3 regions of the Cytobacillus sp. FSL W7-1323 genome follow, and region 3 is predicted to be linked to each of the others. Evidence: a T-box and tRNA genes for the amino acid it is inferred to sense, from the RefSeq annotation. Region 3 holds a T-box; the other regions hold tRNA genes.

Region 1 (10,965 bases), 170 kb from region 3:
CCCCCGGAAACGACTAATGCAAGCGCCGGGAAAGTCATTTCTTTAATTAAGCGATTGGCATAAATATGCCCTGCTATATGGTGCACCCCAATAAGTGGCTTTTGATGAGCAAAGGCAATCGCCTTCGCTGCATTTACACCGACAAGTAAGGCACCCACTAACCCTGGACCTTCTGTCACAGCAATTGCATCGATATCGTTCATCGTCATACTCGCTTTATTTAACGCTTCTTCTAACACAATGGTCATTTGTTCTACATGATGCCTTGAAGCGATTTCTGGTACAACCCCGCCAAACCTTTTATGACTTTCAATTTGAGAAGCGACAACATTAGCGATGATCTCTCTACCATTTTTAATGATGGCTACTGCTGTTTCATCACAGCTTGTTTCTATCCCTAATATATATTGATCTTTTTTCATTTTATATTCACCCACATTACTAAAGCATCTTCATGATTATCCGAATAATAATTTTTTCTAATTCCGCCTTCTTGAAAACCTAGCTTGCTATACAACCGTCTTGCTATCATGTTACTCACCCTTACTTCTAGGGTCATTTTAAGGGCACCCATTTCTTTTACAACATCCATCAGCTGGACCATTAACGCCTCGCCAAGTTTCTTCCCTCTATATCTGGGTAGTATCGCTACATTTGTTACATGGGCCTCGTCTGTAACCACCCATGCCCCACCGTATCCTATCAATTCTTCTCCGTCTTCTAATACAACGTAGACCGAGAATTGGTTCAATGTCATTTCATTATAAAAGGCCTCTCTACTCCAAGGTGAAGAAAAAGATGCCTGTTCTACTTTTAATACTTCATCAATATCATCTTCGTTCATTAACCGAAACGTTAATTTACTGGTCATTGGAGCTTGCTCCCTTTCGAAGCTTCAATCCATTTTGCCTCTGCCTCAGCAAGACGGATATAATTAGGGACAAAATTGTGGATATCAACAGCTTCCTTATCTCTACCTAAAATGGCCAATTCAGAAGGACGAGGATTTTGTTCAGTTAAACGTGCAAAATATGCCCGATCCCCTAAGTCTGCTTTAATTTGTTCCTTGTGTATGGATAAATCATTACCGACAAATAAAACCGGTTCTTCTCTATTTAATAAACGTTGCGTCCAATTAACGGTCAACGTTAGATGATCCGATGCTAGATCTAATAACCGACTCTCTTGAAATTGATATAAACCAGTATAAATCTGACCTCTTCTCGCATCAAATAACGGTGAAATGACACCGTTAAAATAACTACCTGCACTTGCTGCCAAAACAGCTAGACTCGATACGCCTGAAAGAGGTATATTCAACGTCCAAGCTAATGTTTTAGCTATGGTTACACCAATTCTTACCCCCGTATATGAACCGGGTCCTTCTGCGACAACAATCTTTTCTATATCTTGTGGCAACGTATCGCAATCCTTTAAAAGCATTTCTATCGCGGGCATTACACGAACTGAGTGATTCTTTTTGATATTCGTGATATATTCCCCTATAATTTTGTCGTCATCTACTAGAGCGATCCCTAGTGTATAATTTGACGTGTCTATAGCTAATATTTTCATTTTACTAACTCCTCACACAGCTTCACATAGCGTTTTCCTTTTGGATGTAGCGCTATTCTTCGTTCTTCATTTCCGGTATAATGGATTACAATTTTTAACCTTTCTTCTGGCAGTTGATCTTCTATTAGATGAGCCCATTCCACGACGGTCACACCTTGCCCATGAAAATACTCATCAAACCCAAGATCTTCATCGCCATCCTCCACCCGGTAAACATCCATATGGTACAAAGGTAGACGACCATTATATTCCTTTATAATAGTGAATGTAGGGCTATTCACATTTCGTTCAATACCAAGGCCTAACGCAAGCCCTTTCGTAAATGTTGTTTTACCTGCCCCTAAATCACCTTCTAATAAAATGACATCACCTGCAGCTGCTTTTTCTCCTAGCCTCTTTGCAAATGCCATTGTTTCTTCCGTATTTTTTGTATTCCACTGGAATTGATCCATTTTATCACCTACATTTGGTCTTTCATTTATTTACAATAATAATGACACATATACATGTAGTTTACATGATTTTTTCATAGACATCAAAGAACACTTTGTTTTGTCGGGACAGTAACCTTTTGCGCGCAATTCCTTGCTCTTTTTCTCTTTGTCTTGCGCGTATCTTCCTTTTGCACGCAATTCCCGGCTCTTTTTCTCTTTCTTTTGCGCGTATCTTCCTTTTACGCGCAATTCCCGGCTCTCTTTCTTTTTCTTTTGCGCGTATCTTCCTTTTACGCGCAATTCCTTGCTCTTTTTCTTTTTCTTTTGCGCGTATCTTCCTTTTGCGCGCAATTCCCGGCTCTCTTTCTCTTTCTCTTTCGCGTTTCTTCCTTTTGCGCGCAATTCCTTGCTCTCTTTCTTTTTCTTTTGCGCGTTTCTTCCTTTTGCGCGCAATTCCTTGCTCTCTTTCTTTTTCTTTTGCGCGTTTCTTCCGTTCCCGCCTAAAACTTTTCAACACTATCTTTTGCCTGTATCTACTATTTAACGGTTATTTCCGTAGAGGCAACTAAAAATAGTTGTTTTTAGAAATTACTTAACATATTTTTGGTTTACGCATCCTAATTTGCATTTGTTTTTTGACAAAAAGAAAACCCGCCTAATGGCGAGCTAAAGTGATAGTTTCTCTAGTAATATACAATATGATGGATAAACTGATCATTACAGCTATTGGGATAGATTAAACGTAAGGATTTTTGTAAATAATAATGCGTTATATCTCTATCAAGGACTTACAAATTAGTCATGATGTACTTTTTTACGAGGCACAAATCAATTCTACTTGAACCTATAGAACCTAAGTTTTCTACACAAAAAAAACGAAACAAGTTCCCTGTTTCGATACGTTTCACATATAAAATTAAACTGGCGGTCCGGACGGGACTCGAACCCGCGACCTCCTGCGTGACAGGCAGGCATTCTAACCAACTGAACTACCGGACCAGATTGCGGGGGCAGGATTTGAACCTGCGACCTTCGGGTTATGAGCCCGACGAGCTACCGAACTGCTCCACCCCGCGATAATATTATTTTATAAAAATCATATGCCCGGCAACGTCCTACTCTCACAAGGGGACAGCCCCTAACTACCATCGGCGCTGAGAAGCTTAACTTCCGTGTTCGGTATGGGAACGGGTGTGACCTTCTCGCTATCGCCACCGGACTATGAAATTGTAAGGGAATCGTTCCCTCAAAACTAGGTAATGTTGAAGAAGATATTTATTGAGTAATCGCCTGAATGCGTGCTGTAGGATACTACTTACGTAGTTCTGTCCAGCTGCGGCGCCTAGTTGCTCGAGGTCATAAGTCAAATTTGTCATGAGGTTAAAGAACAACCTCCTGTCAAATTCGCCTTATGCTTGTCGCACCTGGGCAAGGCGCCTCCGCATTTCGAATTGGTTAAGTCCTCGATCGATTAGTATTAGTCAGCTGCATGTGTCGCCACACTTCCACCTCTAACCTATCAACCTGATCATCTTTCAGGGATCTTACTAGCTTGCGCTATGGGAAATCTCATCTCGAGGGGGGCTTCATGCTTAGATGCTTTCAGCACTTATCCCTTCCGCACATAGCTACCCAGCGATGCCTTTGGCAAGACAACTGGTACACCAGCGGTGCGTCCATCCCGGTCCTCTCGTACTAAGGACAGCTCCTCTCAAATTTCCTGCGCCCACGACGGATAGGGACCGAACTGTCTCACGACGTTCTGAACCCAGCTCGCGTACCGCTTTAATGGGCGAACAGCCCAACCCTTGGGACCGACTACAGCCCCAGGATGCGATGAGCCGACATCGAGGTGCCAAACCTCCCCGTCGATGTGGACTCTTGGGGGAGATAAGCCTGTTATCCCCGGGGTAGCTTTTATCCGTTGAGCGATGGCCCTTCCATGCGGAACCACCGGATCACTAAGCCCGACTTTCGTCCCTGCTCGACTTGTAGGTCTCGCAGTCAAGCTCCCTTGTGCCTTTACACTCTACGAATGATTTCCAACCATTCTGAGGGAACCTTTGGGCGCCTCCGTTACTCTTTAGGAGGCGACCGCCCCAGTCAAACTGCCCACCTGACACTGTCTCCCATCCCGATAAGGGATGTGGGTTAGAATTTCAATACAGCCAGGGTAGTATCCCACCGACGCCTCCACCGAAGCTAGCGCTCCGGCTTCTAAGGCTCCTACCTATCCTGTACAAGCTGTACCAAAATTCAATATCAGGCTACAGTAAAGCTCCACGGGGTCTTTCCGTCCTGTCGCGGGTAACCTGCATCTTCACAGGTACTATAATTTCACCGAGTCTCTCGTTGAGACAGTGCCCAGATCGTTACGCCTTTCGTGCGGGTCGGAACTTACCCGACAAGGAATTTCGCTACCTTAGGACCGTTATAGTTACGGCCGCCGTTTACTGGGGCTTCGATTCAAAGCTTCGCGTGAGCTAACCTCTCCTCTTAACCTTCCAGCACCGGGCAGGCGTCAGCCCCTATACTTCGCCTTGCGGCTTCGCAGAGACCTGTGTTTTTGCTAAACAGTCGCCTGGGCCTATTCACTGCGGCTCATCAAGGCTTTAACACCCTAATGAGCACCCCTTCTCCCGAAGTTACGGGGTCATTTTGCCGAGTTCCTTAACGAGAGTTCTCTCGCTCACCTTAGGATTCTCTCCTCGCCTACCTGTGTCGGTTTGCGGTACGGGCACCTTATTCCTCGCTAGAGGCTTTTCTTGGCAGTGTGGAATCAAGAACTTCGGTACTAAATTTCCCTCGCTATCACAGCTCAAGGTATGTGACCATGGGATTTGCCTCATGGTCCCTCTAACTGCTTAGACGCACATCCAATAGTGCGCTTACCCTATCCTCCTGCGTCCCCCCATCACTCAAACAGAATACGGTGGTACAGGAATATCAACCTGTTGTCCATCGCCTACGCTTTTCAGCCTCGGCTTAGGTCCCGACTAACCCTGAGCGGACGAGCCTTCCTCAGGAAACCTTAGGCATTCGGTGGATGGGATTCTCACCCATCTTTCGCTACTCATACCGGCATTCTCACTTCTAAGCGCTCCACCAGTCCTTACGGTCTAGCTTCAACGCCCTTAGAACGCTCTCCTACCACTGAACATCAACGATGTTCAATCCACAGCTTCGGTGATACGTTTAGCCCCGGTACATTTTCGGCGCGGAGTCACTCGACCAGTGAGCTATTACGCACTCTTTAAATGGTGGCTGCTTCTAAGCCAACATCCTGGTTGTCTAAGCAACTCCACATCCTTTTCCACTTAACGTATACTTTGGGACCTTAGCTGGTGGTCTGGGCTGTTTCCCTCTTGACTACGGATCTTATCACTCGCAGTCTGACTCCCATGGATAAATCTTTGGCATTCGGAGTTTGTCTGAATTCGGTAACCCGATGAGGGCCCCTAGTCCAAACAGTGCTCTACCTCCAAGATTCTTACGCATGAGGCTAGCCCTAAAGCTATTTCGGAGAGAACCAGCTATCTCCAAGTTCGATTGGAATTTCTCCGCTACCCACACCTCATCCCCGCACTTTTCAACGTACGTGGGTTCGGGCCTCCATCCAGTGTTACCTGGACTTCACCCTGGACATGGGTAGATCACCTGGTTTCGGGTCTACGACCACATACTCATTCGCCCTATTCAGACTCGCTTTCGCTACGGCTCCGTCTGTCCAACTTAACCTCGCATGTAATCGTAACTCGCCGGTTCATTCTACAAAAGGCACGCTATCACCCATTAACGGGCTCTAACTACTTGTAGGCACACGGTTTCAGGATCTCTTTCACTCCCCTTCCGGGGTGCTTTTCACCTTTCCCTCACGGTACTGGTTCACTATCGGTCACTAGGGAGTATTTAGCCTTGGGAGATGGTCCTCCCTGCTTCCGACGGGATTTCTCGTGTCCCGCCGTACTCAGGATCCACTCTGGAGGGAACGAAGTTTCAACTACAGGGCTTTTACCTCCTATGGCGGGCCTTTCCAGACCTCTTCGTCTATCTCGTTCCTTTGTAACTCCGTATAGAATGTCCTACAACCCCAAGAGGCAAGCCTCTTGGTTTGGGCTAATCCCGTTTCGCTCGCCGCTACTCAGGGAATCGCGTTTGCTTTCTCTTCCTCCGGGTACTTAGATGTTTCAGTTCCCCGGGTCTGCCTTCCATACCCTATGTATTCAGGTATGGATCCTATCCCATAACGGATAGGGGGTTTCCCCATTCGGAAATCTCCGGATCAAAGCTTACTTACAGCTCCCCGAAGCATATCGGTGTTAGTCCCGTCCTTCATCGGCTCCTAGTGCCAAGGCATTCACCGTGCGCCCTTATTAACTTAACCATATGTTTGGGTTGCTTTCGCTTCCCTCACGGTTGTGTGTTTTAAAAAAGTTTAGTATCTCTACTCTATTATATAGAGAGAAAATAACTAAGGTGGCGATTACTCGGTAATCTTCTTCATTACATTATCTAGTTTTCAAAGAACGATTGAATTGAGAGATTATACTCTCAAAACTGAACGAACAGTCTAACATCAAGTTAATTCCGTATATTCCTTAGAAAGGAGGTGATCCAGCCGCACCTTCCGATACGGCTACCTTGTTACGACTTCACCCCAATCATCTGTCCCACCTTAGGCGGCTGGCTCCAAAAGGTTACCCCACCGACTTCGGGTGTTACAAACTCTCGTGGTGTGACGGGCGGTGTGTACAAGGCCCGGGAACGTATTCACCGCGGCATGCTGATCCGCGATTACTAGCGATTCCGGCTTCATGTAGGCGAGTTGCAGCCTACAATCCGAACTGAGAATGGTTTTATGGGATTGGCTAAACCTCGCGGTCTTGCAGCCCTTTGTACCATCCATTGTAGCACGTGTGTAGCCCAGGTCATAAGGGGCATGATGATTTGACGTCATCCCCACCTTCCTCCGGTTTGTCACCGGCAGTCACCTTAGAGTGCCCAACTAAATGCTGGCAACTAAGATCAAGGGTTGCGCTCGTTGCGGGACTTAACCCAACATCTCACGACACGAGCTGACGACAACCATGCACCACCTGTCACTCTGTCCCCCGAAGGGGAAAGTCCTATCTCTAGGATTGTCAGAGGATGTCAAGACCTGGTAAGGTTCTTCGCGTTGCTTCGAATTAAACCACATGCTCCACCGCTTGTGCGGGCCCCCGTCAATTCCTTTGAGTTTCAACCTTGCGGTCGTACTCCCCAGGCGGAGTGCTTAATGCGTTTGCTGCAGCACTAAAGGGCGGAAACCCTCTAACACTTAGCACTCATCGTTTACGGCGTGGACTACCAGGGTATCTAATCCTGTTTGCTCCCCACGCTTTCGCGCCTCAGCGTCAGTTACAGACCAGAAAGTCGCCTTCGCCACTGGTGTTCCTCCAAATCTCTACGCATTTCACCGCTACACTTGGAATTCCACTTTCCTCTTCTGCACTCAAGTTCCCCAGTTTCCAATGACCCTCCACGGTTGAGCCGTGGGCTTTCACATCAGACTTAAGGAACCGCCTGCGCGCGCTTTACGCCCAATAATTCCGGACAACGCTTGCCACCTACGTATTACCGCGGCTGCTGGCACGTAGTTAGCCGTGGCTTTCTGGTTAGGTACCGTCAAGGTACCGGCAGTTACTCCGATACTTGTTCTTCCCTAACAACAGAGTTTTACGATCCGAAAACCTTCATCACTCACGCGGCGTTGCTCCGTCAGACTTTCGTCCATTGCGGAAGATTCCCTACTGCTGCCTCCCGTAGGAGTCTGGGCCGTGTCTCAGTCCCAGTGTGGCCGATCACCCTCTCAGGTCGGCTACGCATCGTCGCCTTGGTGAGCCGTTACCTCACCAACTAGCTAATGCGCCGCGGGCCCATCTGTAAGTGATAGCAGAACCATCTTTCAATCTAATTATATGTATAAATAGATATTATCCGGTATTAGCCCCGGTTTCCCGGAGTTATCCCAGTCTTACAGGCAGGTTGCCCACGTGTTACTCACCCGTCCGCCGCTAATCTTTGGGAGCAAGCTCCCTCAGATTCGCTCGACTTGCATGTATTAGGCACGCCGCCAGCGTTCGTCCTGAGCCAGGATCAAACTCTCCAATAAAGTGTTTGATTAGCTCATTTGCACCTATGGTGCTTTGTTGCTGATAAATCAGCTTTTTTTAGAATTACGCTTGACGTTTTACGTTCGTTCAGTTTTCAAAGAACAATCTTTTTGGTAATGGAGCGGGTGAAGGGAATCGAACCCTCATCATCAGCTTGGAAGGCTGAGGTTTTACCACTAAACTACACCCGCATTTAATTAATTTGTTGGTTTTGCATGGTCGGGAAGACAGGATTCGAACCTGCGACCCCTTGGTCCCAAACCAAGTGCTCTACCAAGCTGAGCTACTTCCCGTAAGTATATGGCGCGCCCGAGAGGAGTCGAACCCCTAACCTTTTGATCCGTAGTCAAACGCTCTATCCAATTGAGCTACGGGCGCCTTGAAGCAACTCTATTATAATATCATACTAATTTTAATGAGTCAAGTATTTTTTTAAATCTTTTTGGTGCGGCCGAGAGGACTTGAACCTCCACGGGTTATTCACCCACTAGGCCCTCAACCTAGCGCGTCTGCCATTCCGCCACGACCGCATAAATTGTTTAAGATGAGCCATGAAGGACTCGAACCTTCGACCCTCTGATTAAAAGTCAGATGCTCTACCAACTGAGCTAATGGCTCATAAAAATGGCTGGGCTAGCAGGGATCGAACCTGCGAATGACGGAATCAAAATCCGTTGCCTTACCGCTTGGCTATAGCCCATTATTAAGATATGGCGGTCCGGACGGGACTCGAACCCGCGACCTCCTGCGTGACAGGCAGGCATTCTAACCAACTGAACTACCGGACCTAACCTTTAAAAAGATGACCCCTACGGGATTCGAACCCGTGTTACCGCCGTGAAAGGGCGGTGTCTTAACCGCTTGACCAAGGGGCCATAACATAAAAAAAGAAAAACAAATATGTATATAAGAATGGCGGAGAAGGAGGGATTTGAACCCTCGCGCCAGTTGCCCGACCTACACCCTTAGCAGGGGCGCCTCTTCAGCCACTTGAGTACTTCTCCAAAATGGCTCCGCAGGTAGGATTCGAACCTACGACCGTTCGGTTAACAGCCGAATGCTCTACCACTGAGCTACTGCGGAATATGTTAAAAGAGAATATGTAGTCAACAAGCACTGCCTTATCGACTCTTTAAATTATAATTACCACCATGTAAAAAGTCAAGCATGAATTTCAATTATTTTTATCAGTAGATATTAACACTAATTTGCCCATACATTGGCCACATCTATACTTGTTTGTGTTTATTCGACGTTTCCTTCTATAGAGTTGATTGCACTGGTTGCATTTATACATAATGTAAGAAACTTTCTGAGGTAAAGACGAACAATGCCTTGGTGCACCTACTTTAGCCATTAGCCTCCGAAAATCACTATCTCGATGTTGATAGCCTGCCCCAGCCAAATGCAGATGGTAATGACATAGTTCATGTTTAATAATACCAACTAATTCTTCCATTCCTAGATGCTGATAATATGTCGGATTAATTTCAATGCGGTGATCAGACAGCATATATCGTCCTCCGGTTGTTCTTAATCTACTATTGAATTTCGCTGTATGACGAAAAGGAAGATCGAACCACCTCAAAGATACTTCTTCAACTAACCTTTGTAATTCCTTATCACTCATTTCTTCACTCCTTTCAAGGATAAAATTAGCACGTGACAACCTATAAGCGCATACAATTGATATACATTAGCATAGCATAAAGGACCGTGGAAAGTGAGAGAAAGGAGGCTATTCCATGCCTGTTTGGTTACAGAACCAAATGAAACGTGCTTTCTTAGAGAAGGACCGTTATCAAATCAAATTATTGAATCAATGCTGGTACTTTTATAGAAAGAAGCATTGTTCTGGTACGTAGGAAACTCCTTCTCAAACCCACAATGATTTACATAAAAAGCCGTTGGAAAAATCCCACGGCTTTTTATGCTTATTTATTGACCTTGTTGGAGCATGGTTAACGCCACTCTGCCTTTTTGTTGATCAACCGAATCGACCCATACAGTCACAACATCACCAACAGATACGACATCTAACGGATGTTTCACAAACCGATTACTTAGCTTTGAGATATGGACTAAACCATCTTGCTTCACGCCAATATCTACAAAAGCTCCGAAATCAACTACATTTCGGACGGTCCCTTGAAGTTCCATCCCTTCCTTCAAATCATCCAGCTTTAATACTTCTTTCTTTAATAGCGGAGCAGGTAATTCATCCCTAGGGTCTCGACCAGGTTTCATTAATGCATCAATTATATCCTTGAGCGTTAATTCACCAATATTTAATTCTTCTGCTGTTTCTTTTATAGATAACTGGCTTAACGCTTCTATTAATTGTGCAGAGCCTAAATGGTTAGAATTCATCTTTAACATTTTAAGCAATTTACTTACTTCCCCATAGGTTTCAGGGTGAATCGATGTTCTGTCTAATGCTTCCTCTCCATCAACAATTCGCAAGAATCCAATGGCTTGCTCGTACGTCTTCGCGCCTAAGCGAGGAATTTTCTTTAATTGTTTCCGATTAGTAAATTTGCCTTCTTCTTCTCTTTTCTTAACAATATTCGTTGCGACAGCCTTCGATAAACCAGCTACATGTTGTAATAGTGACGGAGAAGCTGTATTCACATTCACTCCAACTTGGTTTACAGCCGTCTCGACAACAAAATCTAATGATTCCGTTAACCTTTTTTGAGAGACATCATGTTGGTATTGACCGACACCAACTGATTTAGGGTCAATTTTTACTAGTTCAGCAAGTGGATCTTGTAGTCTCCTCCCGATTGAAACAGCGCTTCTTT
Region 2 (10,965 bases), 220 kb from region 3:
AACTGTTAAACCATTTGGGAAATGTAAGGTTCCAGACGGATGAGGATGAGAAATTAAGGAAAAAACATTTTCAATATGTGTAGCGGATAAAGAAGATGGCCTTTCCTGATATAGATAATTTAATATTAGTTGAATCACTCTTCTTTGTAAAGGTTTTGCGACATCTGTAAATCTGTCAATATAAAGAAGAATTTCACTAGCACTTTTCCTCTCTGTTACACTATTCAATTGTGCTTCTGCTAATTCCTGCATAAATACCTCATCTTCGCTCAAATCCTCACTAAGGCGTTGGAAATGGTTATGCACTTGAGGATTTTCCCTTTTTAAAAAAGGCAAGATATTTTTCCTAAAACGATTTCTGCTATAGATTTCCTTTACATTACTAGGATCTATTCTAGGTTCTAAATGATGAGTCTCTACATAGGAATCAATTTCATTTCGACTTAAGCAAAGGAACGGCCGTATAATTGCCCCTCTACTAAAAGGTCGTATAACTGGCATACCCGCTCTAGCAAGACCACTACTCCCTCTTGTCATTCTCATTAACATTGTTTCAATTTGATCATCACCATGATGACCTAATGCAATGTAATCAAGCGCTTCTCTTTGCATTACTTGCTCAAAGAAACGATAGCGACAGTCCCTTGCAGCAATTTGCGAGCTTTTCCCCGTTTCCTTCATATGTGCAGAAACATCAATTCGTTGCATATGAAAAGGAATGCCTGACTTCTGACAATAGCGTTCTACAAACTTAGCGTCTTCAAAAGATTCTTCGCCCCTAAACATATGATCCACATGGATTACTACTAATTGAAAACACTCTTGTTTACTTATTTGCTGCATAAAGTGAAGTAAGCTTAAGGAGTCAGGCCCTCCTGAGACAGCAATTCCCACACGCTTATTCTCCAATTCAATGCCCTTTTGTGATAAAAATGCTTTTACCTTTGCATAAAACATAACATTCTTCCCTTATGTTAAACTATTACTTCTACTAAAAGGATATCACTTTTTTAATGTTTATTTCCAAAGAAACGATTATTTATGCCTAAACCCTCTCACACCATTTGACTATATAAATAGAAAAAGTAAATACAACCAATAAACAAGATTAAAACGAACGCTCCAGTTTTTCCATTGGGCTTTCCTTTAGTCTTTCGGGATGTTTGCCTAGCTGGTGGGGACACACGAGTTCCTTTTGAACGAGTTTGCTTATATGAACAGGCAAGCAAGGCTTGTCTCATATCTTCAGCAGTTTTAAACCTGCCTTGAAGTGCTGGTATGAGAACTCCTTCATAAGTTTTTAAGATTTTATGTTTCTTTACCCTATCCATTAATTGTTCTAAACCCCTTCCGTCTTTAGAGAAACGGCTCGGATAGGCACAGTGAATAAAAACCATAGCTGTTGAGAATAAATCATAAGTAGGTTCAGCTTTTCTACTACCAAGCCCCCAATATCCTCGGTCGTAAAACTCTGTAAACTCCTTAATGGCTCTACCTTTTAATGTTGTTCCTCCTACATCTATACACCGAATGCGCGGAGCTCTTCCTGTGACAACCAGATTCTCTGGTTTTAAATCTCCAAATACCCATCCCGCTTTGTGCAGCTCCTCTAGATCAGAAAGTAATTGCAGCATGAGCACAGGTATCCACGCCTCTCCTTTCTGTTTAATAAAAGAGTGGAGATCAGGACCATGGATATATTCCATCACATAAAAAGAATACATAGTGGATGAGGAAAATTGCCAATCATCAACATCAAGCAAAGAAGGTCCTAGGGTAGACCCTTGGACCTTCGTAAAGGATTTTAGCACATTCACTTCAGAAGTTACTGTATACCCATTTTCACTTATTTTTAAAGCAACGAGTTGCCCAAGGTATGTGGCGAGATAAACTACACCATTAGCCCCTGCACCTAGTTCTTTTTCGATACAGTATTGCTTGTGATGCCATTTCCCGTTAATAATCGCACCTTTTTGTAGATTAAATTGACTCTTCATAGTACTCATCGTCATTTCTAGAAATTAAATTGCGTAATGATCGTTTCTTCTCAAAATAGGTAATCGCCTCTCTTAAAGCTGGTCCAGTGGGTGTAATACCACCTGTTGAGAGTTTAGCGAACACAGAAGTTAACGATTCGAGCTTAGGTGTCCAATCTAGCAATTTTTCGACATCATTCTTTTTCCCGGGAAATACAAACAGAGAAAATTTATTTTTTCCCGTGCGTGCATTTAAGCTTAAAGATAGATCAAATAAGGCTTCTTTGACTGTAGGTAGCTTATGTTTCATACTTGCACTCGTATCGACAAGAATCAACACTTCCATTTCAACCGTTTCCCCTAGCTCATCCACAACCTCCATTACCTCGCCTCTTTGTTCTGGAGGCAAATCCTCAATCGTTTGTTTATTTCCTAAGATTTGCGTGAGTTCACGATTGACTACTCCTTGTAATGTTTGTGTCATCGCCTGCCTTGTTACCATCTGTACAGTATGTGATAGCTGTCTAGCATATACGACTTGACTTACCCCACCCCCGGAAAGGGCAATACTCTCAATTTCCTGCATTCCCTTCTCATCAATAACGTCATTCTCCATTACACCTATCACATTTACGGAAACTCCCTGCTCTTTTGCTAGAGCCGACATCGCTATAGGGTCTTCTCCAACGTTTGAACACCCGTCTGTAATAAGTAAAATTTGTTTTAGGGTACCTGTTTTCATCTTTTTCCCTCCTAATCTGATAGAAGTTACTTAGTGATTACTAACCATTTTCAACGGATTAGAAAGGAAATATACATAAAAATGACATCTATTGGAGATTCTATTCTATTTAACATTAATTCGCTTGTTTATGGAACGGTATACTCGACCATTTCGGGATATTGTGCTTTACTTTTGCCACCATCACCGTCATATCATCATCAATACGTCCAGCTCTTGATCGAATCACCTCTTCCATAATTAAATCTGCCACTTCTTGTGGGTCGTTCGTTTTTAACTCGGTTATTTTCCTCTTCATCCAAAGATCAAAGTTCTCCACATGTTTCGGCCCTTCAAATACACCATCGCTCATCATAATGAGTAAATCCTCTGCTTTTAATTGCTTACTGACAACATCGACATCAAATTCTTCAATCATGCCTATGGGTAAATTACTTGCCTGCACTTTCATCACTTGGCTCCCTCTTTTAATAAAACTCGGTGTAGAGCCTATTTTCAAAAATTTAGCATCAGCATTTTGTAAATCAATCATCGCCAAATCTAATGTGGAGAAAATTTCATCTGTTGTCCTTAATGACAGAACAGAATTGACCGATTTTATGGCCACTTGCTCTTCTATACCTGATTGCAATATTTTCTGTAGTAATTCTAACGTTTCTTTGCTTTCTATATGTGCTCGTTCTCCATTTCCCATCCCATCACTAATGGCAATTGCATACTTACCGCTACCTAATTCAATTGTTGAATAACTATCTCCTGATATTAAGCCACCGTCCTTAGCCGCATGTGCCACTGCCGTATCAATGACATATGCCTTTGCTGAGCGAAAAGTAACATGGCAATAATCGTTGGCATAACTCGCACATTCCTCAGATTTAACTAAGATTGTTTCTCCTAATATATCTGAAAGCATTGGCGCAATTAATTTCTCACATTCCCCGTGCCCATTACAGTATGGGATCGTCATCTCTATATCAACATCGCCTTGCTCCAAGCTATAAATTTCTACCTGTTCTACCTCTACCCCAAATTCTTGGATGGCCTCTAATATCAGTTCTTCCTGTTTATGATGATTCTCTCGCTCTCTTTGAATTTCTTTAGCAAAATCCCCCATCACTGCAGACACACCTAATAATTGATCTGCCACAAGTTTCCTACTTTCTTGCACTTGTTTTTTCAACCGTTGATTTGCTTTATAAAAAGTAAGCTCCTGTTGAATCACTTCTGTTGTTTTCTTCGATCTTGTACAGTGTTTTTCCCACTCCCTTTCTAGTCGTGAAGAAATTTGTCCATCTTTTTCATCTAAATCATGCATAATATTTTTCATATAATCATATGTTGTATCAAAGTTCCTAGCCCAGCAGTGATCCTTTTTAAAGCAAGTTTGGCATGTCTTCTCTGTGACATTACTTAGGAAATAATCCAATTCTCGATCTGTCTCATCATTTTCCACCACAGGAGCTTGATGTTGCATGGCAAAGCTTTGCGATAACGCTTGAAAAACATTAGAAAACTGAGAAACTCTGTGCGCAGTTACATCCCGCATTTTTCTCATATACTGCTGTTGCTCTGCCGCATATTCTGCAGTCCCAGGGATATGTTTCGCTAGCTTTGACGTAAAACTTTGAGGCGTTAATAGAAATAGAAATATTGCTACTCCAGTTTCGTATAAACCAATTAATAAGTTTGACTGATTGTCACCATACATTCCCATGAGTAGGGTAGCAATAAGCAAACCAAATGCCACACCTATTTTCTTCCCTTCTTTTAATAACCCACCTAACAAACCAGAGAATGCTAATAAACTCATATGGAAAAAGCTTGAAATATTAGCCAAACTAAATATTAGCCCTGTCACGACACCAACCGTTGAGCCTACCGTGGCACCTGCGACAAATGAAAACACAAGCACCAAATAACGAGACATCACATGTTCGACTGATAGGTCATATACGGTCCATCCGATTGTTCCTGTCATTACTGAGGCTAGCATAATAATGAGGCAGACGATTTCCTCTGTTTTTAATGATTGCCTCCTCCGATTAAAAAATAGTAACGGCAGGCTCTGTAGGAATATTAAACATAGGATAAATCCTAAACTAGCCTCTACACCAGCCATCATGAAATCGTACATCGCCACATGTCCCGTTATGATATAAGATTGGATAATCGAACTGATTAATAATGTCACAGCCACATATATAGGCATTACTTTTAATTCATTGGTAACCCACTTTTTACTTATCCGAAAAACAAACAGAAAAAAGAAAGATGTTAAAAACGTGGTCACACCATGAGTAAATGATAAAGTCGAAGCTCCTCCAATCAATCCAATTAAAGCAAGCGGTGCTTTATCCTTTCTTACTAAATACATCGCAGCAAAAAAGGGCAGAGTGAATGGTGTTAACTGGGACAATATAAGGGCTCGTCCAAGTAAAAAACCAATAATTAAAAACAAGTACCCCTTCTTAATAAAGAAAGTTTCTAAGCCCGTCTGTATTTTCCCACCTATTTTTGAGAGCTCCATCTTGGGACGACGAAGATCCACTTCCCCTATCGGTTCTGCAATTGTTCGTTCGAGTTTTTCCATCATTCCCACTCCCTATTTGTTTCTTTTTCGCTATTATAAAGGGCTATGTCTTAAAAGTTTGTCAAAATAATGGACAAATACCTCTTTTTCGTTCGACTGATTTCTTTATAAAGTGCAAAAAGAGTACAAAAGCAGCAACAATTAAAGGATTGGAATTGGACCATACGTTCTCCTGTTGTCTAAAAAACTAGACATCACATGCTTCCAAAAAATGACGAAACCTCATCAACTATTCCGACAAAAATTTTCCGGGGGAAATAATATTGACAGACTTGTAGAATCTTTGTATTATATATCTTGTGCTTTTAAAAGAAAGCCACTTCAAATGGCGGTGTAGCTCAGCTGGCTAGAGCGTACGGTTCATACCCGTGAGGTCGGGGGTTCGATCCCCTCCGCCGCTACCATTTTTTATAGTGGCCCGTTGGTCAAGCGGTTAAGACACCGCCCTTTCACGGCGGTAACACGGGTTCGAATCCCGTACGGGTCATCACTTATATTAGCTATAAAACAAACCTGGGCAGCTTCAACTGTTCAGGTTTGTTTTTTACTCATTTTTAATTATAATAACAGCAGACCTAGCATGTATTTCCTTTTTGTTTGATTTCTGGTTTGTTTTTGCCTAATTTAACCAAGATTTTCACTCTGACCTGATTTCTGATTCGTTTCTCGTCTAATCCTATCAAACTTTCCTCTCTGGCCTGATTTTTGACCCGTTTCTCGTCTAATCCTATCAAACTTTTCTCTCTGGCCTAATTTCTGATTCGCTTCTCGTCTAATCCTATCAAATTTTTCCCTCTGGCCTGATTTCTGATCTTTTTCTCGCCTAATCCTATCAAATTTTTCTCTCTGCTAATTTCTGATTCGCTTCTTGCCTAATCCAATCAAATTTTTCTCTCTGGCCTTATTTTTGACCCGTTTCTCGCCTAATCCTATCAAACTCTTCTCTCTGACCTAATTTCTGACCCGTTTCTCGCCTAATCCTATCAAACTTTTCTCTCTGGACTGATTTCTGACCTGTTTCTCGCCTAATCCAATCAAACTCTTCTCTCTAGCCTAATTTCTGACCCGTTTCTCGCCTAATCCTTCAATCAATCTTCCGCACCCTATCCGCACATATGCACAATTCTTTTCCAAGCTTATACCCAAAGTCTCTTATACCTACCTAAAACCACACCTAACCGTTATAAGTTACAATCATCGCCATTCATCACAAAAGATGCGGAAGAATAATAAAAAAGCAATCCCAATAAGGATTGCTTTTGCAGGAATCGTCGTGATTCCCTTGCTCGTATATATTAATTCAGCAGCAAGTTAACCTCGTTTAGCTCCTCTGCCACCACGTTTTGATTCTGTATTTCTCTTAAGAGAAGATAAACGGTCTTCACTGTCTTTCAAAAAGCGAGCCATTTTAGATTCGAATGTCTCCTTTGAAGGACGGTGATTATCGTTTGTTCTACCTTGACGTGGGCGCCCAGAATAGCCTCTAGACTCTCTTCTTTCAGGCCTTTCCGTTCTCTCAGGACGATCAACAGCTTTCTTAATTGATAAACCAATTTTACCGTCTTTCTCCACATTAATAACTTTCACTTCAACAGTATCGCCTACTTTGAGGTGATCATTAATGTCCTTCACATAATTGTCTGCAACTTCACTAATATGCACAAGGCCTGTTGATCCTTCCGGCAGCTCTACAAACGCTCCGAAATTAGTGATGCCTGTAACCTTTCCTTGTAACTTGCTGCCTACTTCGATTGACATAAAAAGATATTTCCTCCTTAAAGATATAAAGTAAACCCAAATGTATTCATACTTATACTATATTATACCGAAAGATAAAAATAGGTGTCAACTTCTCATTGAGCTGACTCATTTTCTTTTTTTTCCTTTTCATCGGTTTCATCCGGCATTTTGAAGATGATTTCTCCTTGTTCAGAAAGATAATAATCCCTTCTAGCAAGTTTTTCTAAATACTCTTCATCATGTAACCTAACTATCTCTTCATTCAAGGCCTTTTCCGACTGTTCTAGTTCTTTCAATTGATGAGCAAGTTTTACCTTTTCTTCTTTCTTTTCACCTAGGGCAGCAGATTGGGATACGATAGTCGTAATCATAAATACTGAAACCACAGCAACAAATACAAAAAAGACAGTCAGTCTACGATAGAGAAGCTTCTTTCTCCGTTGAGAACTGATTTTATTGGCTTCCTGTTGTTCGATATAGCTTGAATGGATCTTGGCTACATTTTTATTCTTGTTGGTACTCATACAACTATCTCTCCCTTCTAAGTTATTCTTTCTTCTTCCACTTTTCCGCCAGTTTTTTAACATATTCTTTCCCTTTTTGGAAATATCCTTTTAATTTATCATAGAACTTATCGACTGATTTTTTAAAAGGGGCTGGTAATATACGAATAAGAAGTCGAAATATCCATCTTACTGGTGATAATAGTACTTTTAAGATGAACATTAGCACATTACTTGTCCATTTTATCAGTAGTAGAAGAAGTTTGCCCACTAATACCAATAGCCCTATTAACGTAGTGAAAAAAAATTGAACGGGTCGAATAATTAATAGGCGAATGACCTTCACAATAAAATAATAAATAGAAATAATCGTAGAAATAACTATCTCTAATAACTTTAGGTAAATATTTTTCATTAACGCTTGATAGGCTGCAAAACCGCAAAGTAAAGCTAAAAAGATGTAGAATCTTAACTCTCCTTCATTGACAAGGAACAAAATATAAAATATAGCTAGTCCTTGTAATAGCCAAAAAAGGATGTCATTTATAAAGACAACCCAACTCTTTCTTACTGGCCGTTTGAGAAAGCGCTGATACGTATCTAAGCTTGCTCCAAAAAGGGAACCCATCCCTATCATGGAGAGCATCGTCAAAAATTGGACCGATAACGTCATCGGAATAACTTGCTAAAGAGCCCTTTAGCTTTTTCTCCATGTTGATCATCTAAATAAACAAGGTCGAAAATTTTCCCTTTTATGGAGACAATTCCTTTGTCCACATCTAAATTCTTCATTTGTAGATTTTGCCCTTTGATAGCTAAAAAACCCATGACAGTTTCTAATAAAAACTCTTCATTATCAAAGCTTTCTACCTGCTTCACTCCCGTAATATCTAGCAGTCTTCTGCCACGCATGATCACATCATGATCAGGAGCAGTTTGTTTACTCGAGTTCTCATGGTATTGGCTCATCTCTATCCCTCACAATCCATAGTACAATCCTTTAATACATATGTATGAAGATTGCTCAGGGATTAGAACAAGCGCTATTTATTTATTCTTGATTCATTCTTTCTTCACTTACTATTGTGTACATTTCTGCTGCATCATCTTTTCTTGTTGTTTCCTGTATTTTATCTATTCGCACCTTTGTCACTTTCTGCCCAAATCGAATCGATAATTCATCACCAACTTTTACATTGGTACTTGCCTTGGCTTCTACTCCATTAATAGCAATACGCCCTTGGTCAGAGACTTCCTTTGCCAATGTACGTCTTTTTATTAATCGAGATACTTTTAGAAATTTATCTAAGCGCATACTTTCACTCTCCTTTACCCTAAAAAGTTCATTTAGTAACCTTTTTTCTTCGCTTCTTCCCAAAAACGATCCATTTCCTCCAGGCTCGCCTCTTTTAGATTCTTATCTAGTTTTTTCTCTATATATGAAAAACGATTGGTAAATTTCGTATTGGTTCGATGTAATGCTTCTTCTGGATTGATTTGATAATACCGAGCAATATTGATAAATGCAAATAATATATCACCAAATTCAATTATGCGATTGTCATTATTATTCTCGGCTTCCAATTGAAATTCTTTAATTTCTTCAAACACCTTATCCCACATTGGTTGGATGTTTTCCCAATCGAAACCGACCTTTGCAGCACGTTTTTGTAACTCTTCTGCACGCAACATGGCTGGATATGATTTTGGAACACCATCCAATATTGACGATGTTTTTTCGCCTTTTTCTTGTTTTTTCATTTCATTCCAGTTACGTAACGCTTCATCTACGTCTTCTGCTGCTCTCTCCCCAAACACATGCGGATGTCTAAAAACCATTTTTTTAGAAAGACCTGCTATTACATCATGAATAGAGAAGTACCCTTCATCGTCTCCTATCTGGGCATGAAGCATAACTTGTAACAACACATCCCCTAGCTCTTCAATGATATGATCAATATCATCCTCTTCAATCGCTTCGATTAATTCATACGCTTCCTCGATTAAATACTTCTTCAAAGATTGATGTGTTTGTTTCTTATCCCACGGACATCCATTTGGACCTCTTAAGGTAGCAATGATTTCTTTCAGTTTAGGAAACGTTGGGTAAAGAATCGCTTCATTCGTAACGGGAGGGACATATACAGATGTTAAATTAGTTAAAGCTAAATCATGATCTAGTTCATAAAGTGGAACTTCTTTAATCACTTCTTCACTACTTCCGGCCGCTGTTACAATCTTTACTAAATAATCATCCGGTAAATAGTCCATTAACGTCAATTTTACTTCAGATGCAATGAATGCATCATATACTTGTCCGATAATCATATGTTGTGTAAGAACAAGTTCACTTCCCTTTAAGTCCGTACCATCTAATAGTGTAAAACCTTCAACTGGATCAACCCTTAACGCTTGGAACATGCTATCTAGAAAACTTTGGCCACCCTTAAATTCTAAATTAACTTCATACTCATCAGCCCGTTCAATGAGTAATTGTACCGTTTTTTCTGCTACAAGCGGGTGACCTGGCACAGCATAAACAATGTTTTCTACTTTTCCTTTTTCTAACAAAAGGGTGCTTATTTCTTCGTATACCTCTGCAAATTGATCATGTGATTCATAGATCTTGTCGAAGGATTCAAATAGCACTCCTTCTGCTGTTAATGCTGATACCACAGGATGTTCTTTTGTTCTTAAATAAACTTTATTAACACTGGTTAATAGCTTATATACTCCTAGTGGCAGTTGATTAAGATCTCCTGCTCCAAGGCCAATAACTGTTACCTTCATTATAAATAATTCTCCTTTATTTTACTTTTTGTGTCGGTTGTTTTTATCTTCTTTTCATAAAATGGAGAAGCTTTTCTCCAAAAGGTAACTGACGTAGCTCTGCTTCTGTAAATATGTTGCTGCGAATCGTAAGAAATAAATAAAGAATCGCACCGAGAGCAGCGCCGGTTAACGATTGAAAGGTAGCAAGTACTCTTCCACTCATGAATGAGAGTGCAGTAACAGAGAGATACAAATTTAAAAAAATCGTCATCAGAATAGCAGAACTAAGGATTGTCAATAACTCACGTACTGAAACAAGTTTGACACTTTGGTTCCATTTTAACCGAAACAGCAAAGCAATTACCATCAACGCTAACGCGATATATGTGGCGTATACAGCCCCATATATTCCATAATGCGGTACAAATGAGGTATTCAGAAAGTACTTAATTCCCACTCCGATTAAAATCGTCCACGCTGGGAAAAAGCTATTTCCTAAACCTTGGTGTACGGCTGCCAAAGTAATCACAAGAGAGCTTAGTAAAATAACAATAGACATTAAACCTAGAACGGCTGACCCTTTATCATTTTCGAATAGCATGACATTTGTTTGACTCACAATCGCCCAAAGCCCAACTGAAG
Region 3 (10,965 bases):
GTTTCTGAATCAGCCAGTAAATAAATATAGCCAGCCTTCGCCTCTGTATCAAATGTAATTCTAGATTCCAATCGTTTTCCCCCCCAGATTTTTAGTTTATTATGTAAACATAGGGTTCCTCTTTATAGAAACCCTACATTCTTACGGTTTAATTATTTTTATTATTAATTGTATTAGCCAACTGGGAAAGCATTTGTTTCATTTCTTGTTGCTCTTGTTGATATCGGTTAGAAAGCTCGATTATTTCACTTTCATTGCCTTTTATCATAATAATGACTTGATTAGCGGCCGTTCTTTTGATCACGCGATACCCTTGCTGTGAAGTAGTTGCTATTCCTTCATTATTTGGTAAACAATAGCCATTCACTTGACAACTACCATCATCTCTTACTCTTAATTGTCCCAATAACCCTACTGCAGACCACTCTTGTCTATCTTGTCTTGAAACATAAGATTGCGATGGATCCCATTTCGTACTAATGATCGGTTTGGTTTCTGTAACCGATGAGCGAGTTTCTCCATTTTTTGTAGCTGGCAAAGGTACTTCAATATGGGTGTATATTCTACGTCCCCATTCATCTAATTCATATTTCCCCTGCCAATTCAAGCTTGCACTATTACCTAATAAACTTGGAGTAGCACTTGTTACACCAAGAATATAGCTATCAGATGCAGTTGCCTTTCGCATCTTATCTCCTTCTAATGTAACAAAGTATCCTGGATCAATTGCCAAGCCATCTATACTTTCAAACATCTCTGCTATATCTGCCCCACCAGTATTGTATGTGGCTCCATCAATATACATTTCGCCATTACTAGCTAACCATTTAGCACCGAGGCTTCTTGTGTCTGCAGCTGTACCGTTACCAATAAACCATGAAAAAGGTTCTTCGGCATCACCGTATCTACCTATAATATGTGCGCCGGCTTGATCATTTGTACTTGTTCCAAGTCCCTCCGCATGAGAGTAATCACCTGAAGCGATCGTATCTGTGCCTTCTGCATGACTTGCTAATCCACTCGCCACATTGTTAAATCCTTCAACATGGGAACTATTGCCGCTTGCAGTGTTAGGTGCAGGTAAGTTTGCACCATCTGAACCCCCTTCTGCGTGTGCTGAAAAACCACTTGCGGTATTTTCTGTTCCTTCCGCATGAGAAGCATTTCCGCTGGCAATTGTACCTAATCCTTCTGCATGTGCATAAGGGGCATCAAGTGTTGTACTAGATAAGTAGCCCTCAGCATGGGAAGCAGTGCCCGCTGCCACAGTACTCTGACCTTGGGCATGTGCAAAAGTGCCTGAAGCAATTGTGGAATTTCCTTCTGCATGCGATGCGTAGCCAGATGCCTCTGATCCATCACCCTCCGCATGAGACCAAGTACCAGAAGCAACTGTTGAAGTACCTTCCGCATGAGCCGCATCTCCACTTGCAACGGTTAAATATCCTTCCGCATGAGTATACACACCTTGTGCCTGTGTACTCCCCCCTTCGGCATGAGAGTAAGATCCTATCGCTTGAGTATTGTACCCTTCGGCATGAGTACCAAAGTTACTTGCTACACTTAGAAAACCCTCGGCATGTGCGCCAGAATTGGAGGCAGTTGTTTGAATGCCCTCCGCATGAGCACCATAAGCTGTTGCATTTGTTGAACCACCTTCTGCATGCGAAGCGATAGCGGTAGCAGAAGTAGATAAACCCTCGGCATGTGCAGCACTACCAGAAGCTAACGTACCATCTCCTTCCGCATGAGAGGCATCTCCACTCGCGGTTGTACCTAACCCTTCTGCATGCGAAGCACCCCCACTTGCTGTTGATTCTGAACCTTCTGCATGCGAAACATCTCCACTTGCACTTGTTTCAGAACCTTCGGCATGAGAGGTTTCTCCACTAGCTGTTGTTGCATAACCCTCGGCATGACTATTATCTCCAACCGCCGACGTATTTGTTCCTTCAGCATGTGCCTCATTTCCAATTGCCGAAGTATTAATCCCCTCGGCATGAGAGGCATATCCACTTGCTTCAGTCCCATGTCCCTCAGCGTGTGATACTCCACCGATGGCCAAACTTTCAAAACCCTCCGCATGGGAGGCTGTCCCTAATGCATTCGTAGAATTCCCCTCAGAATGAGACCCATCACCGTTTGCAGTTGTACTAAAGCCTTCTGCATGTGCAGCGACTCCACCTGCATTCGATTGAGCCCCTTCTGCATGTGAACCAATTCCTTCTGTTGTTGTTCCATAACCTTCTGCATGTGAGCTATCAGCAATCGCTGTATTCCCAAAGCCTTCCACATGGGATGCTGTGCCTAAAGCTTCCGTCGAATTCCCCTCCGCATGGGAGGCTTGCCCACTCGCTAGTGTATTAAACCCTTCACTATGTGCGGCGACCTCCGTCGCATTAGTACTTGATCCTTCCACGTGAGAAGCTGCACCTGTTGCTGTTGATGCATAACCCTCGGCATGTGATGTCTCACCAGTTGCTATACTATTATAGCCCTCCGCATGAGACGCTGTGCCAACAGCTTCTGTTGTACTACCTTCCGCATGCGAAGCCACACCACTTGCAGTAGTATTATAGCCACCTGCATCGGAACATGTCCCTAAAGCATTTCTATTACAATCAGCCAAATGTAACACTCCTTTCCACAAGAATTTAATCTTTATCCTGATAGTTTATTAAGAAGAGATCATTTTCGTGTGGACAAGTAACCTATTTTTATCACTTTATCTCTTTGGCATTTTCTAAATGTAACCATATTACCGCTCAACTCTTACAAGGCAAAAAAAAAACGAAAAAATGATATATGAAGCAACATTTTTTCGTAAAATTACTCTATTTATATATATCTTGTAGCTTAAGTCCCTTCAAAGATTCTTCCCATTCAGTGATAGACCACTTTTTGCAAACTTTCTGCAACTCCTCTGGTGTATCCACCGTACACATCAACTCTAAACTATTGCCGTCCGGGTCTTTAAAATAAACTGACGCATTACTTTGATGTGATCGAATAAATGGAGCCACCGACTTTCTGTTACCAAATGGCACTGCTTCAATTCCCTTTGTTTCTAACCAATTTAATGACCGCTTTAAATTTTCATAGGAAACGCGAAAGGCAACATGTCTAACAGAAGGATGATAAGGCAACTTGTACTCTTCACCTTGCCATAGACCTAACCAACTTTTATCCTTTTCAATCCAGAGAAATACTGTATCTTCATCCCTTAATGCCACCTGTAACCCTAGATTCGTATAAAATTCAATCGCGTCATCTAAATTTTTGACTGGTAAATGAGCTTCATATAAGCCTTCTATCATTGCATCATCAGTCCTCCTTTATCTAATTATATTTTTATACAAAAGAGAACTCATCACGACCGATAAAAGCTGTATCTTACTTACGACTTTTGATGGAGAGCGGACTTTGCAATAAGCTACTCTCTTGAATCACAATAGCCAACTTCTCCTAGTCCCTCCACGATTTCTCTGGTCGATCTGATGGAAAGCCATGTGTTATGCGATACGCCTTCCTCTCCTCCGTGAAGTCAAACCATTTTTTAGACATTTGCTTATTGTTAGCAAAATGAATGACACAGCGAATTTGATCTTCCACACAGCCATCCGTTCTCACACCCATTTCCTTTTCCAGCAGATCAAATAGTTGTCCAGGGTTTTCATTCTTTATATCTTCTAAACGATAGATTTGCAGATATCGAACAAGTTTATCCGCTAATTCAAAACCAATTGAGGGCACCAATTGGAAGTCTGCCCATCCCTTAATCTTCCGTGCCCTTTCATCTGATATATTTAAATGCTGACTAATTTCTTTTATCCCAAGTATATGTATTTGGCTGATCTTCAATCTTGCCTCTCGTAGTCTAGACCTTTCATCCGCTGTTAAAGGTAATTTAGGTTGATAAGATGGCATCGGCTTCCTCCTTACTGGCTTACATTTATAGTGTTAGTGGTTTATAACCTTTTCTTTTTTTATAATGTTCAAGTGTACCCATCTCTAAGTTAGCTACCATTTCCATTCTCTCTAAATCTCTTCTTGTCACAACAGGATCCGCCGCATTCCAGCGCACAGTGCGAATGAAATAATACGTTTTAATTGGGTGAAAGACTACTTTTGAATGGGGAAAAGCATCGAAAGTAAATTCAATCGCTCCCCGTTTTTTATAAGAATAGGAAAGAATATTCATTGTGTGAATCCATCCCTTTGCTTTTAAGTCGTACAATTCTTTACCCTTATACGAAAGGTCTTCAATCCCTTTTTCCGCTTTTTCCTCTCATTCTTTAAGTAGCCTATCTCCTTCACGCTTTCGGTAATTGCCTAACCCCCTCCAAATACGCCAACATGCGGCGATCATCATTGATAGGATAAGAGAATCGAAGGTGATTAGCCACTTCTTGAGCTAACGCACGAAACAATTCGCATGTGGTCATAACTGCTTCCCACATATTTTCCTCATCTCCATCACTATAAGTTTTTCTGTACATCTCCCAATAGGAAGGAGGGAGATAACACTTATAATATTTTTCTAACTTACCAGTAGAAATACGAAAATCATATTGAATACCGATCCACCAATCGACCATTTTGTTTAATGCGTCTCTTATGTCAGAGTTAAACATTGCTTGAGCATATGGCCATTCATCTCGCCAAATGCCTTTCGCCACATTTTGTAGACACCACCAGAAGTTATTTGTATAAGCATCATATTCACCTTCACTCGGTGTTTGCACGTGGTAATCGACATCTGTCGGAGGAGGAATAATGGGCAAGTACTCACCTTTATCTAATAAAGGAACAGTCAGTTTATCTTCCCCATATTCTTTTCGCATCACTTCCTTCGTTTGAAAGCGAAGATCGATGCGATTGCCGTCTGTAAATAGCATCAGAAAACCATAACTCTTGAAGTCTTGCACTATTTCTTTACCAAAATCATTTTTATCTGGTTCTTGCTTCATAATCAACTCGCCGAATGATGCGATCCAATTTTGATTTTTAATAAAAGGCTCGGTATCTTCAACGACATAAACAATATCATAATCTTGAAACTGGTCTCTTGGGACATTTATATTTGTTCTGGAACCGTTCATATAGACAGCAAAAATCCTCTCTTCGTTTTTTGCAAAGTCTATAATCGTAGCCATCATTTCTGTTTCTGACCTCATCACTTCACCACCCAAGTATTGGTTCTTTGTTTGCTAAGTAAAGTCCTGCTTCCGGCGATTATTAGATAAGTGATTGTGCTTGTAATCTCGTTAATTCTTTTTCAATGTTCTCTACATCAATGCGCGCAAACAATGGTTCAACTGGTGCAGTGAGTGTCACACCATTCAAAACAACCTCTTGCCATCTCCGCTCTTGGACATTGAGTAATTCAAATACCTTTTCACTTGAAAACGGTAAAAAAGGAGAAAGTAATTGCGCGAGGTTGGCAAGAAGATAAACACAATTAGCTAACGTTTTTTCACAAGTCCCTTGATCCTCATGCCATTGTTGCCATGGCTTTTGCTCATCAAAATATTTATTAAATTTTCGTACATAGGCGAATATATTCTCTAGTGCTTGCTTCATGCTTCCTTGTTCGATGAGGTTTCCAACTTCTTGATATAAGCAGTTTATTTCTCCTTTTATCTTTTCATCAATATCCGACGTTGTAATGACACCGGCAAATGATTTTTCAATAAATTTCAACGTACGATTCACAAAATTCCCATATGCACCGAGCAATTCGCTATTATGGCTATAGATAAACTCTTTCCAAGAAAAATCGGCATCGCGATTCTCCGGTGCATTAATCGTAAGAAAGTAGCGAATCGAATCTGGTTCATATCTTTCTAAGAAATCAGGCACCCAAACAGCCCAATTTTTACTCGTCGATAACTTCTTTTTTTCTAAAGTAACATATTCGTTGGAAATCACCCTTGTCGGCAATGCCGCAATTCCTATTCCTTGTAAAATGGCGGGCCAAATGACCGTGTGGAACGGGATATTATCTTTTCCGTGCACATAATACGAGGTTGTTTCATTTGACCAAAAATGATGATCATCCTGATTGTTTTCTTCGGCCCACTTTTTACTTGCTGAATAATAGCCTGAAACCGCCTCAATCCATACATACACCTTTTTATCTTCATAACCAGAAACAGGGACACTGACACCGATTGGTAGATCTCGAGAAATGGCTCTGTCGTGCAAGCCTTCACCTAAATACCTTTTCGTTAAATGCAGTGCATTCTCTCTCCATAAATGTTGCACCTCAGCCCGTTGTGTATATTTCTCCAAATCAGCTTGTAAGTCCCTTAGTGCAAAATAAAAATGTTCTGTCTCCCTTGTCGTCGGTGTGTGACCACAAATTTTACAGCTGCGTTCATGAAGTTCAAGGGGCTCTAAGATGGTTGCACAATGATCACATTGATCGCCTCTGGCAGGTTCATTGCAAACTGGACATAATCCTTCCACATAGCGGTCTGGCAAGAACTGCTGACAATGGTCACAATAGGTTTGCTCTACCTTTCGCTTGTAGATCAAGCCTTTTTCTAAAAGCGCTAAAAATATTTCTTGTACTACATGATGATGATGAGCTGTATCTGTTCTTGTATAAATATCATAAGAAAAACCTAATTGCGTAAAGCAATCAACAAACTCTTGGTGATAGTGATCCGCTATCGCCTGCGGCTCTACCCCCGCCTGTCTTGCCTTCACAGTAATCGGTGTACCATTACAATCACTGCCTGAAACATATAGCACTTTTTCTCCTTTTAAACGATAATATCTTGCCAAAATGTCTCCAGGTAGCAAACTTGAAACATGACCGAGATGTAAAGATCCATTTGCATAAGCCCACGCCCCACCAATAAAAATACTCATCTTCTATTCCCCCTAAATTGTTAGCCTGTTTGATTGAGACGTGACTGCAAACAAAAAACCTCGCCCCATAGCTATTTCTAGCTAAGGGCGAGGTTTACACCACGCGTTACCACCTTATTTTACAAATAGGTTGCCCTACTTGCCTCATCAAGTACGCCAGTCCCAATCGGCCTTTATACTGTGACATTGATAACGAGTGCCAAAACTCGGTGTAGCCTACTTATACTTATAAACAAGTATGTTCAGTACACAGCTCAGAGACCATTTTCGAATGATTGCTTTTTGCTTCTTCTCAGCTACCGAAGCTCTCTGCTTAAAAAACGACACATTCTACTTTTTCTCTTCATTGCTTTTGGAGTGAAAATATTTAAATGTAATTGTAATCAACTGGGTTTTGAAAGTCAATGGGAGAAGTGAAAGGCAAATGTGTTTTGCTCGGCTTTCGTGACGGATTTTCTAGTTGAATGACTTGCTAATGCTATTTGCTCGGCTTTCGTGGCAGATTTTCTGACTGAGTGACTCGCTAATACTATTTACTCGGCTTTCGTGACGGATTTTCTGGCTGAGTGACTCGCTAATGCTATTTGCTCGGCTTTCGTGACGGATTTTCTGGCTGAATGACTCGCTAATGCTATTTGCTCGGCTTTCGTGGCGGATTTTCTAACTGAATGACTTGCTAATGCTATTTGCTCGGCTTTCGTGGCGGATTTTCTAACTGAATGACTCGCTAATGCTATTTGCTCGGCTTTCGTGGCGGATTTTCTAACTGAATGACTCGCCTATGCTATTTGCTCGGCTTTCGTGACGGATTTTCTGGCTGAATGACTCGCTAATGCTATTTGCTCGGCTTTCGTGGCGGATTTTCTGACTGAGTGAATCGCTAATACTATTTGCTCGGCTTTCGTGACGGATTTTCTGGCTGTATGACTTGCTAATGCTATTTGCTCGGCTTTCGTGGCAGATTTTCTGACTGAGTGACTCGCTAATGCTATTTGCTCGGCTTTCGTGGCGGATTTTCTGACTGAGTGACTCGCTAATGCTATTTGCTCGGCTTTCGTGACGGATTTTCTGGCTGAATGACTTGCTAATGCTATTTGCTCGGCTTTCGTGACGGATTTTCTGGCTGAATGACTTGCTAATGCTATTTGCTCGGCTTTCGTGGCGGGTTTTCTAGTTGAATGGCTCGCTAATGCTATTTGCTCGGCTTTCGTGACGGATTTTCTGGCTGAATGACTTGCTAATGCTATTTGCTCGGCTTTCGTGGCGGATTTTCGTGCTGAATGACTCGCTAACGCTTCCTTTTTTACTTTTTTCACCATTGTTGGTTGTGTATTTCGGCCAAATCACGGGTCTTTATCTATTTCTCGGCGGCACGGGAAAACAATATTTGCCGACGATTTATCTTTCGATTACCAATAAAAGGCCTGGGCTCATCGGGCAGGCACGCGGCGTCATCTACCACTGACCATGGATTATTCTTTTCCCTCTCATAGCTTACTTATTACTACTATTGGCCTTTTATCTCGTCTCGTCAGGTTAAATAACCAGACAAATAAAAATTGGCGGAGGATGACTCATTTATGATTTTTGGGTATATAGAAGGGTAGAGAAATAGGAGGGGAATCACCATGACCATTGAATCCATCATCATTGGCGTTATTCTTATATTCATTCAACTTTTTGCACTAAGGATTATTAAATGGCTACCAATGAAAGAGCAGAAAATACTTTCACTTTCCGGCGGTGTGGCGATCGCTTATGTATTTGTATATATTCTCCCTTCCATGCATGAAGAACAAGACAAGTTAGGTGGCACACTAGCGATCGATTCCGAACTATACTTCTTGGGGTTAATCGGATTAATTGTTTACTATAGTGTGTATAAATTCGCAAAATCTACAAAAGCGCAAAAAATGAACCAAAACGCCGCCTATTTTGTGCAAGCAACTTTTTTCGCTATCTATACATTTATGGTTTCTTATATTGTATTCTCATCTGACGTTCACTCTGGTGAAGCTTTATTTTATGGATTAGCCATCGGTCTTCACTTTATCGGCATATCCTATCATATTGGAAAAGAAAACGAGGATATTCACCACCAATACGGACGCTTTCTATTTGCGATAGCTACGCTTATAGGGGCAATTGCCGGATCAATGGGCCCTACTACAGGGTTATTCGTCCACTCCATCATCGCTTTCAGTTCAGGCGCAATGATCTTTAATGTCATTAGTAAAGAGTTACCGGAGGAAGACTATGCCCACCTGCCCACTTTCTTATTGGCTTCCCTTTTGTACTCATTGATTCTCTTTACTCTTAAAACCGTCTTTAATTGGTAAATAAAAGGAGAAAACCCAATTTAAATGACATGAGCAAATTCCCAGAAACATTTGTTCATGTCTTTTTTATGGAGTTGTACTCAACTCTTCTTACTTACTTTTTCTGTAAAGTATAGCACTAGTAAGAATCATAACGACTGTACCAATCATTAATAAACTGTTTGGGATCCAATACAATTCACTCGGTAAAGTACTAAAAAATATGATAGACAGCACGATCAAAGGTAGCATGCCTAAAATATACAGACGGATGATTGGGTTTTGCCACTTTATATTAAACTGATTCAACTAATTTTCCCCCTTTGTGCTAACTAGTAATCATCCCCCACAACCCTTTCAAAAAGAATTCCGCCTTCGCTCCCCAAATGTTGATGACATACACTTGATCAAAATAGACCATTACCCCAATAATAATCAAAATGAAACCACCCATTTTCATCAAATGACTCGAATATTTATGAAAGAATCGCACCTTCTCAATAGCAAAACCTAGTAAAATAAACGGTATAGAAAATCCTAACGAATAAGCTGTAATATGGATAAAAGTTTGTTCTGGTGGTTGAGCCAAACTAGCGTAAATAATAGCACCTAAGATGGGGCCAATACATGGGGTCCAAGCGGCAGCAAAAATGACGCCTACTAAGTATGAACTCAAAAAAGTTCCTGCTTGTTTATATTTAAAGAGGCGTATCTCCTTCATAAGAAGTTTCGGCTGAAAAAGACCCATTAAAAATATCCCCATCATAATAAGGAAAATCCCACCAAACATGCGAATGAGATCATTATATTCTCTAAAAAACTCCCCAAGAAAACTCGCAGAAAAACCCAATACATAGTTTAAAGATGCTAATCCGAAACAAAACGCAACCGCATGAAGGATTACCTTCGACTGTGCACCATGCTTTTGTTTCAGGTCATTTACCGATACCCCGGTAATATAAGAGATAAAAGTCGGATATAACGGTAGCGTACACGGAGAGAAAAATGCCAATAGCCCGCCTAATAATGCTAAGGTTACTGTCATATTCATTATATCCATCACTAGGTATCCTCCTGATCCATTTAAGTAAGTGTATTTCAGTATCTTACAGTAATTCTAACCACTTATGATATGGCATATGTAATTGCATCGCCGTTTGTAGCCATTTCTTTTCTTCAGAAGATAGGAAATCGACGACTCGAAGAAAGTCCTCTTGATCTTTCGCTCTCGTATCTTTCGCTTTATATAACAACACCACTTCGGGACTCAAATAAGGAATGCCTTCTTTGTTTACGGACTTCATTTTTTCAAATGAATAACGAATACGCTCATCTCTTCTAAAGATCCAATCGTTATGTTGGATTTCATTTAACAATACCTCTAAAGAAGTACCATTTATCACATTCTGGCAATGAATTTCATGAATCGGTCGCTGTAAGTTTTCTCCTTCCCACATAACTAGTTCACCATTCACCACTTTCTGAAGCCTCCATTGTTTAAGGTGATTTTTTACATGCGCTTGATCATGACGAAATACAGCGATTTCAATATCTTTATGTTCTCTAGTCTTTTGACCGATATGCAAATCAATCGCCCAACCACCCGCAATAAACCACGGTTTATCAAATCCCGACATGAGTTCCTTTACTCTATGACAAAGTTGGAACTCCGTCATAATTTCAACCCCATACATAAAGCTCCTGCTACCGGATTGTACGTATATGGCGGAATTTCATAAAACTGGTTAAGAGAATAATCTCTTGAAAC

Evidence for each region. A T-box is a leader RNA that pairs with one kind of tRNA and senses whether it is charged. The one in region 3 lies ahead of metG (methionine--tRNA ligase), so its partner is inferred to be a tRNA-Met.
Region 1: it encodes a tRNA-Met, which carries the amino acid that the T-box ahead of metG (methionine--tRNA ligase) is inferred to sense. The anticodon was not compared.
Region 2: it encodes a tRNA-Met, which carries the amino acid that the T-box ahead of metG (methionine--tRNA ligase) is inferred to sense. The anticodon was not compared.

What each region holds. Positions count from the first base shown of each region.
Region 1 is NZ_CP151998.1:458,162-469,126, reverse strand. It holds gene tsaD (tRNA (adenosine(37)-N6)-threonylcarbamoyltransferase complex transferase subunit TsaD) at 1-422, opposite strand, end outside; gene rimI (ribosomal protein S18-alanine N-acetyltransferase) at 419-871, opposite strand; gene tsaB (tRNA (adenosine(37)-N6)-threonylcarbamoyltransferase complex dimerization subunit type 1 TsaB) at 868-1,575, opposite strand; gene tsaE (tRNA (adenosine(37)-N6)-threonylcarbamoyltransferase complex ATPase subunit type 1 TsaE) at 1,572-2,027, opposite strand; gene MKX67_RS02520 (hypothetical protein) at 2,089-2,526, opposite strand; tRNA gene MKX67_RS02515 (tRNA-Asp) at 2,932-3,008, opposite strand; tRNA gene MKX67_RS02510 (tRNA-Met) at 3,012-3,085, opposite strand; rRNA gene rrf (5S ribosomal RNA) at 3,112-3,228, opposite strand; rRNA gene MKX67_RS02500 (23S ribosomal RNA) at 3,461-6,393, opposite strand; rRNA gene MKX67_RS02495 (16S ribosomal RNA) at 6,612-8,160, opposite strand; tRNA gene MKX67_RS02490 (tRNA-Gly) at 8,279-8,352, opposite strand; tRNA gene MKX67_RS02485 (tRNA-Pro) at 8,378-8,454, opposite strand; tRNA gene MKX67_RS02480 (tRNA-Arg) at 8,463-8,539, opposite strand; tRNA gene MKX67_RS02475 (tRNA-Leu) at 8,605-8,691, opposite strand; tRNA gene MKX67_RS02470 (tRNA-Lys) at 8,707-8,779, opposite strand; tRNA gene MKX67_RS02465 (tRNA-Gln) at 8,787-8,861, opposite strand; tRNA gene MKX67_RS02460 (tRNA-Asp) at 8,873-8,949, opposite strand; tRNA gene MKX67_RS02455 (tRNA-Glu) at 8,965-9,036, opposite strand; tRNA gene MKX67_RS02450 (tRNA-Ser) at 9,075-9,165, opposite strand; tRNA gene MKX67_RS02445 (tRNA-Asn) at 9,170-9,244, opposite strand; gene MKX67_RS02440 (SprT family protein) at 9,336-9,791, opposite strand; gene cmpA (cortex morphogenetic protein CmpA) at 9,907-10,026, shown strand; gene MKX67_RS02430 (Tex family protein) at 10,100-10,965, opposite strand, start outside.
Region 2 is NZ_CP151998.1:64,972-75,936, reverse strand. It holds gene tilS (tRNA lysidine(34) synthetase TilS) at 1-957, opposite strand, end outside; gene MKX67_RS00370 (protein kinase family protein) at 1,056-2,012, opposite strand; gene MKX67_RS00365 (VWA domain-containing protein) at 1,981-2,718, opposite strand; gene spoIIE (stage II sporulation protein E) at 2,834-5,308, opposite strand; tRNA gene MKX67_RS00355 (tRNA-Met) at 5,636-5,712, shown strand; tRNA gene MKX67_RS00350 (tRNA-Glu) at 5,724-5,795, shown strand; gene MKX67_RS00345 (S1 domain-containing RNA-binding protein) at 6,620-7,066, opposite strand; gene MKX67_RS00340 (septum formation initiator family protein) at 7,162-7,572, opposite strand; gene yabQ (spore cortex biosynthesis protein YabQ) at 7,595-8,224, opposite strand; gene yabP (sporulation protein YabP) at 8,221-8,520, opposite strand; gene MKX67_RS00325 (RNA-binding S4 domain-containing protein) at 8,603-8,866, opposite strand; gene mazG (nucleoside triphosphate pyrophosphohydrolase) at 8,899-10,341, opposite strand; gene MKX67_RS00315 (polysaccharide biosynthesis protein) at 10,385-10,965, opposite strand, start outside.
Region 3 is NZ_CP151998.1:284,971-295,935, reverse strand. It holds gene MKX67_RS01600 (DUF2283 domain-containing protein) at 1-71, opposite strand, end outside; gene MKX67_RS01595 (peptidase G2 autoproteolytic cleavage domain-containing protein) at 149-2,629, opposite strand; gene MKX67_RS01590 (VOC family protein) at 2,835-3,317, opposite strand; gene MKX67_RS01585 (helix-hairpin-helix domain-containing protein) at 3,466-3,927, opposite strand; gene MKX67_RS01580 (hypothetical protein) at 3,953-4,201, opposite strand; gene MKX67_RS01575 (aminoglycoside 6-adenylyltransferase) at 4,314-5,177, opposite strand; gene metG (methionine--tRNA ligase) at 5,239-6,879, opposite strand; T-box leader at 6,960-7,235, opposite strand; gene MKX67_RS01565 (hypothetical protein) at 7,659-8,198, opposite strand; gene MKX67_RS01560 (hypothetical protein) at 8,508-9,218, shown strand; gene MKX67_RS01555 (hypothetical protein) at 9,309-9,506, opposite strand; gene MKX67_RS01550 (cytochrome c biogenesis CcdA family protein) at 9,526-10,257, opposite strand; gene MKX67_RS01545 (hypothetical protein) at 10,304-10,873, opposite strand; gene MKX67_RS01540 (hypothetical protein) at 10,870-10,965, opposite strand, start outside.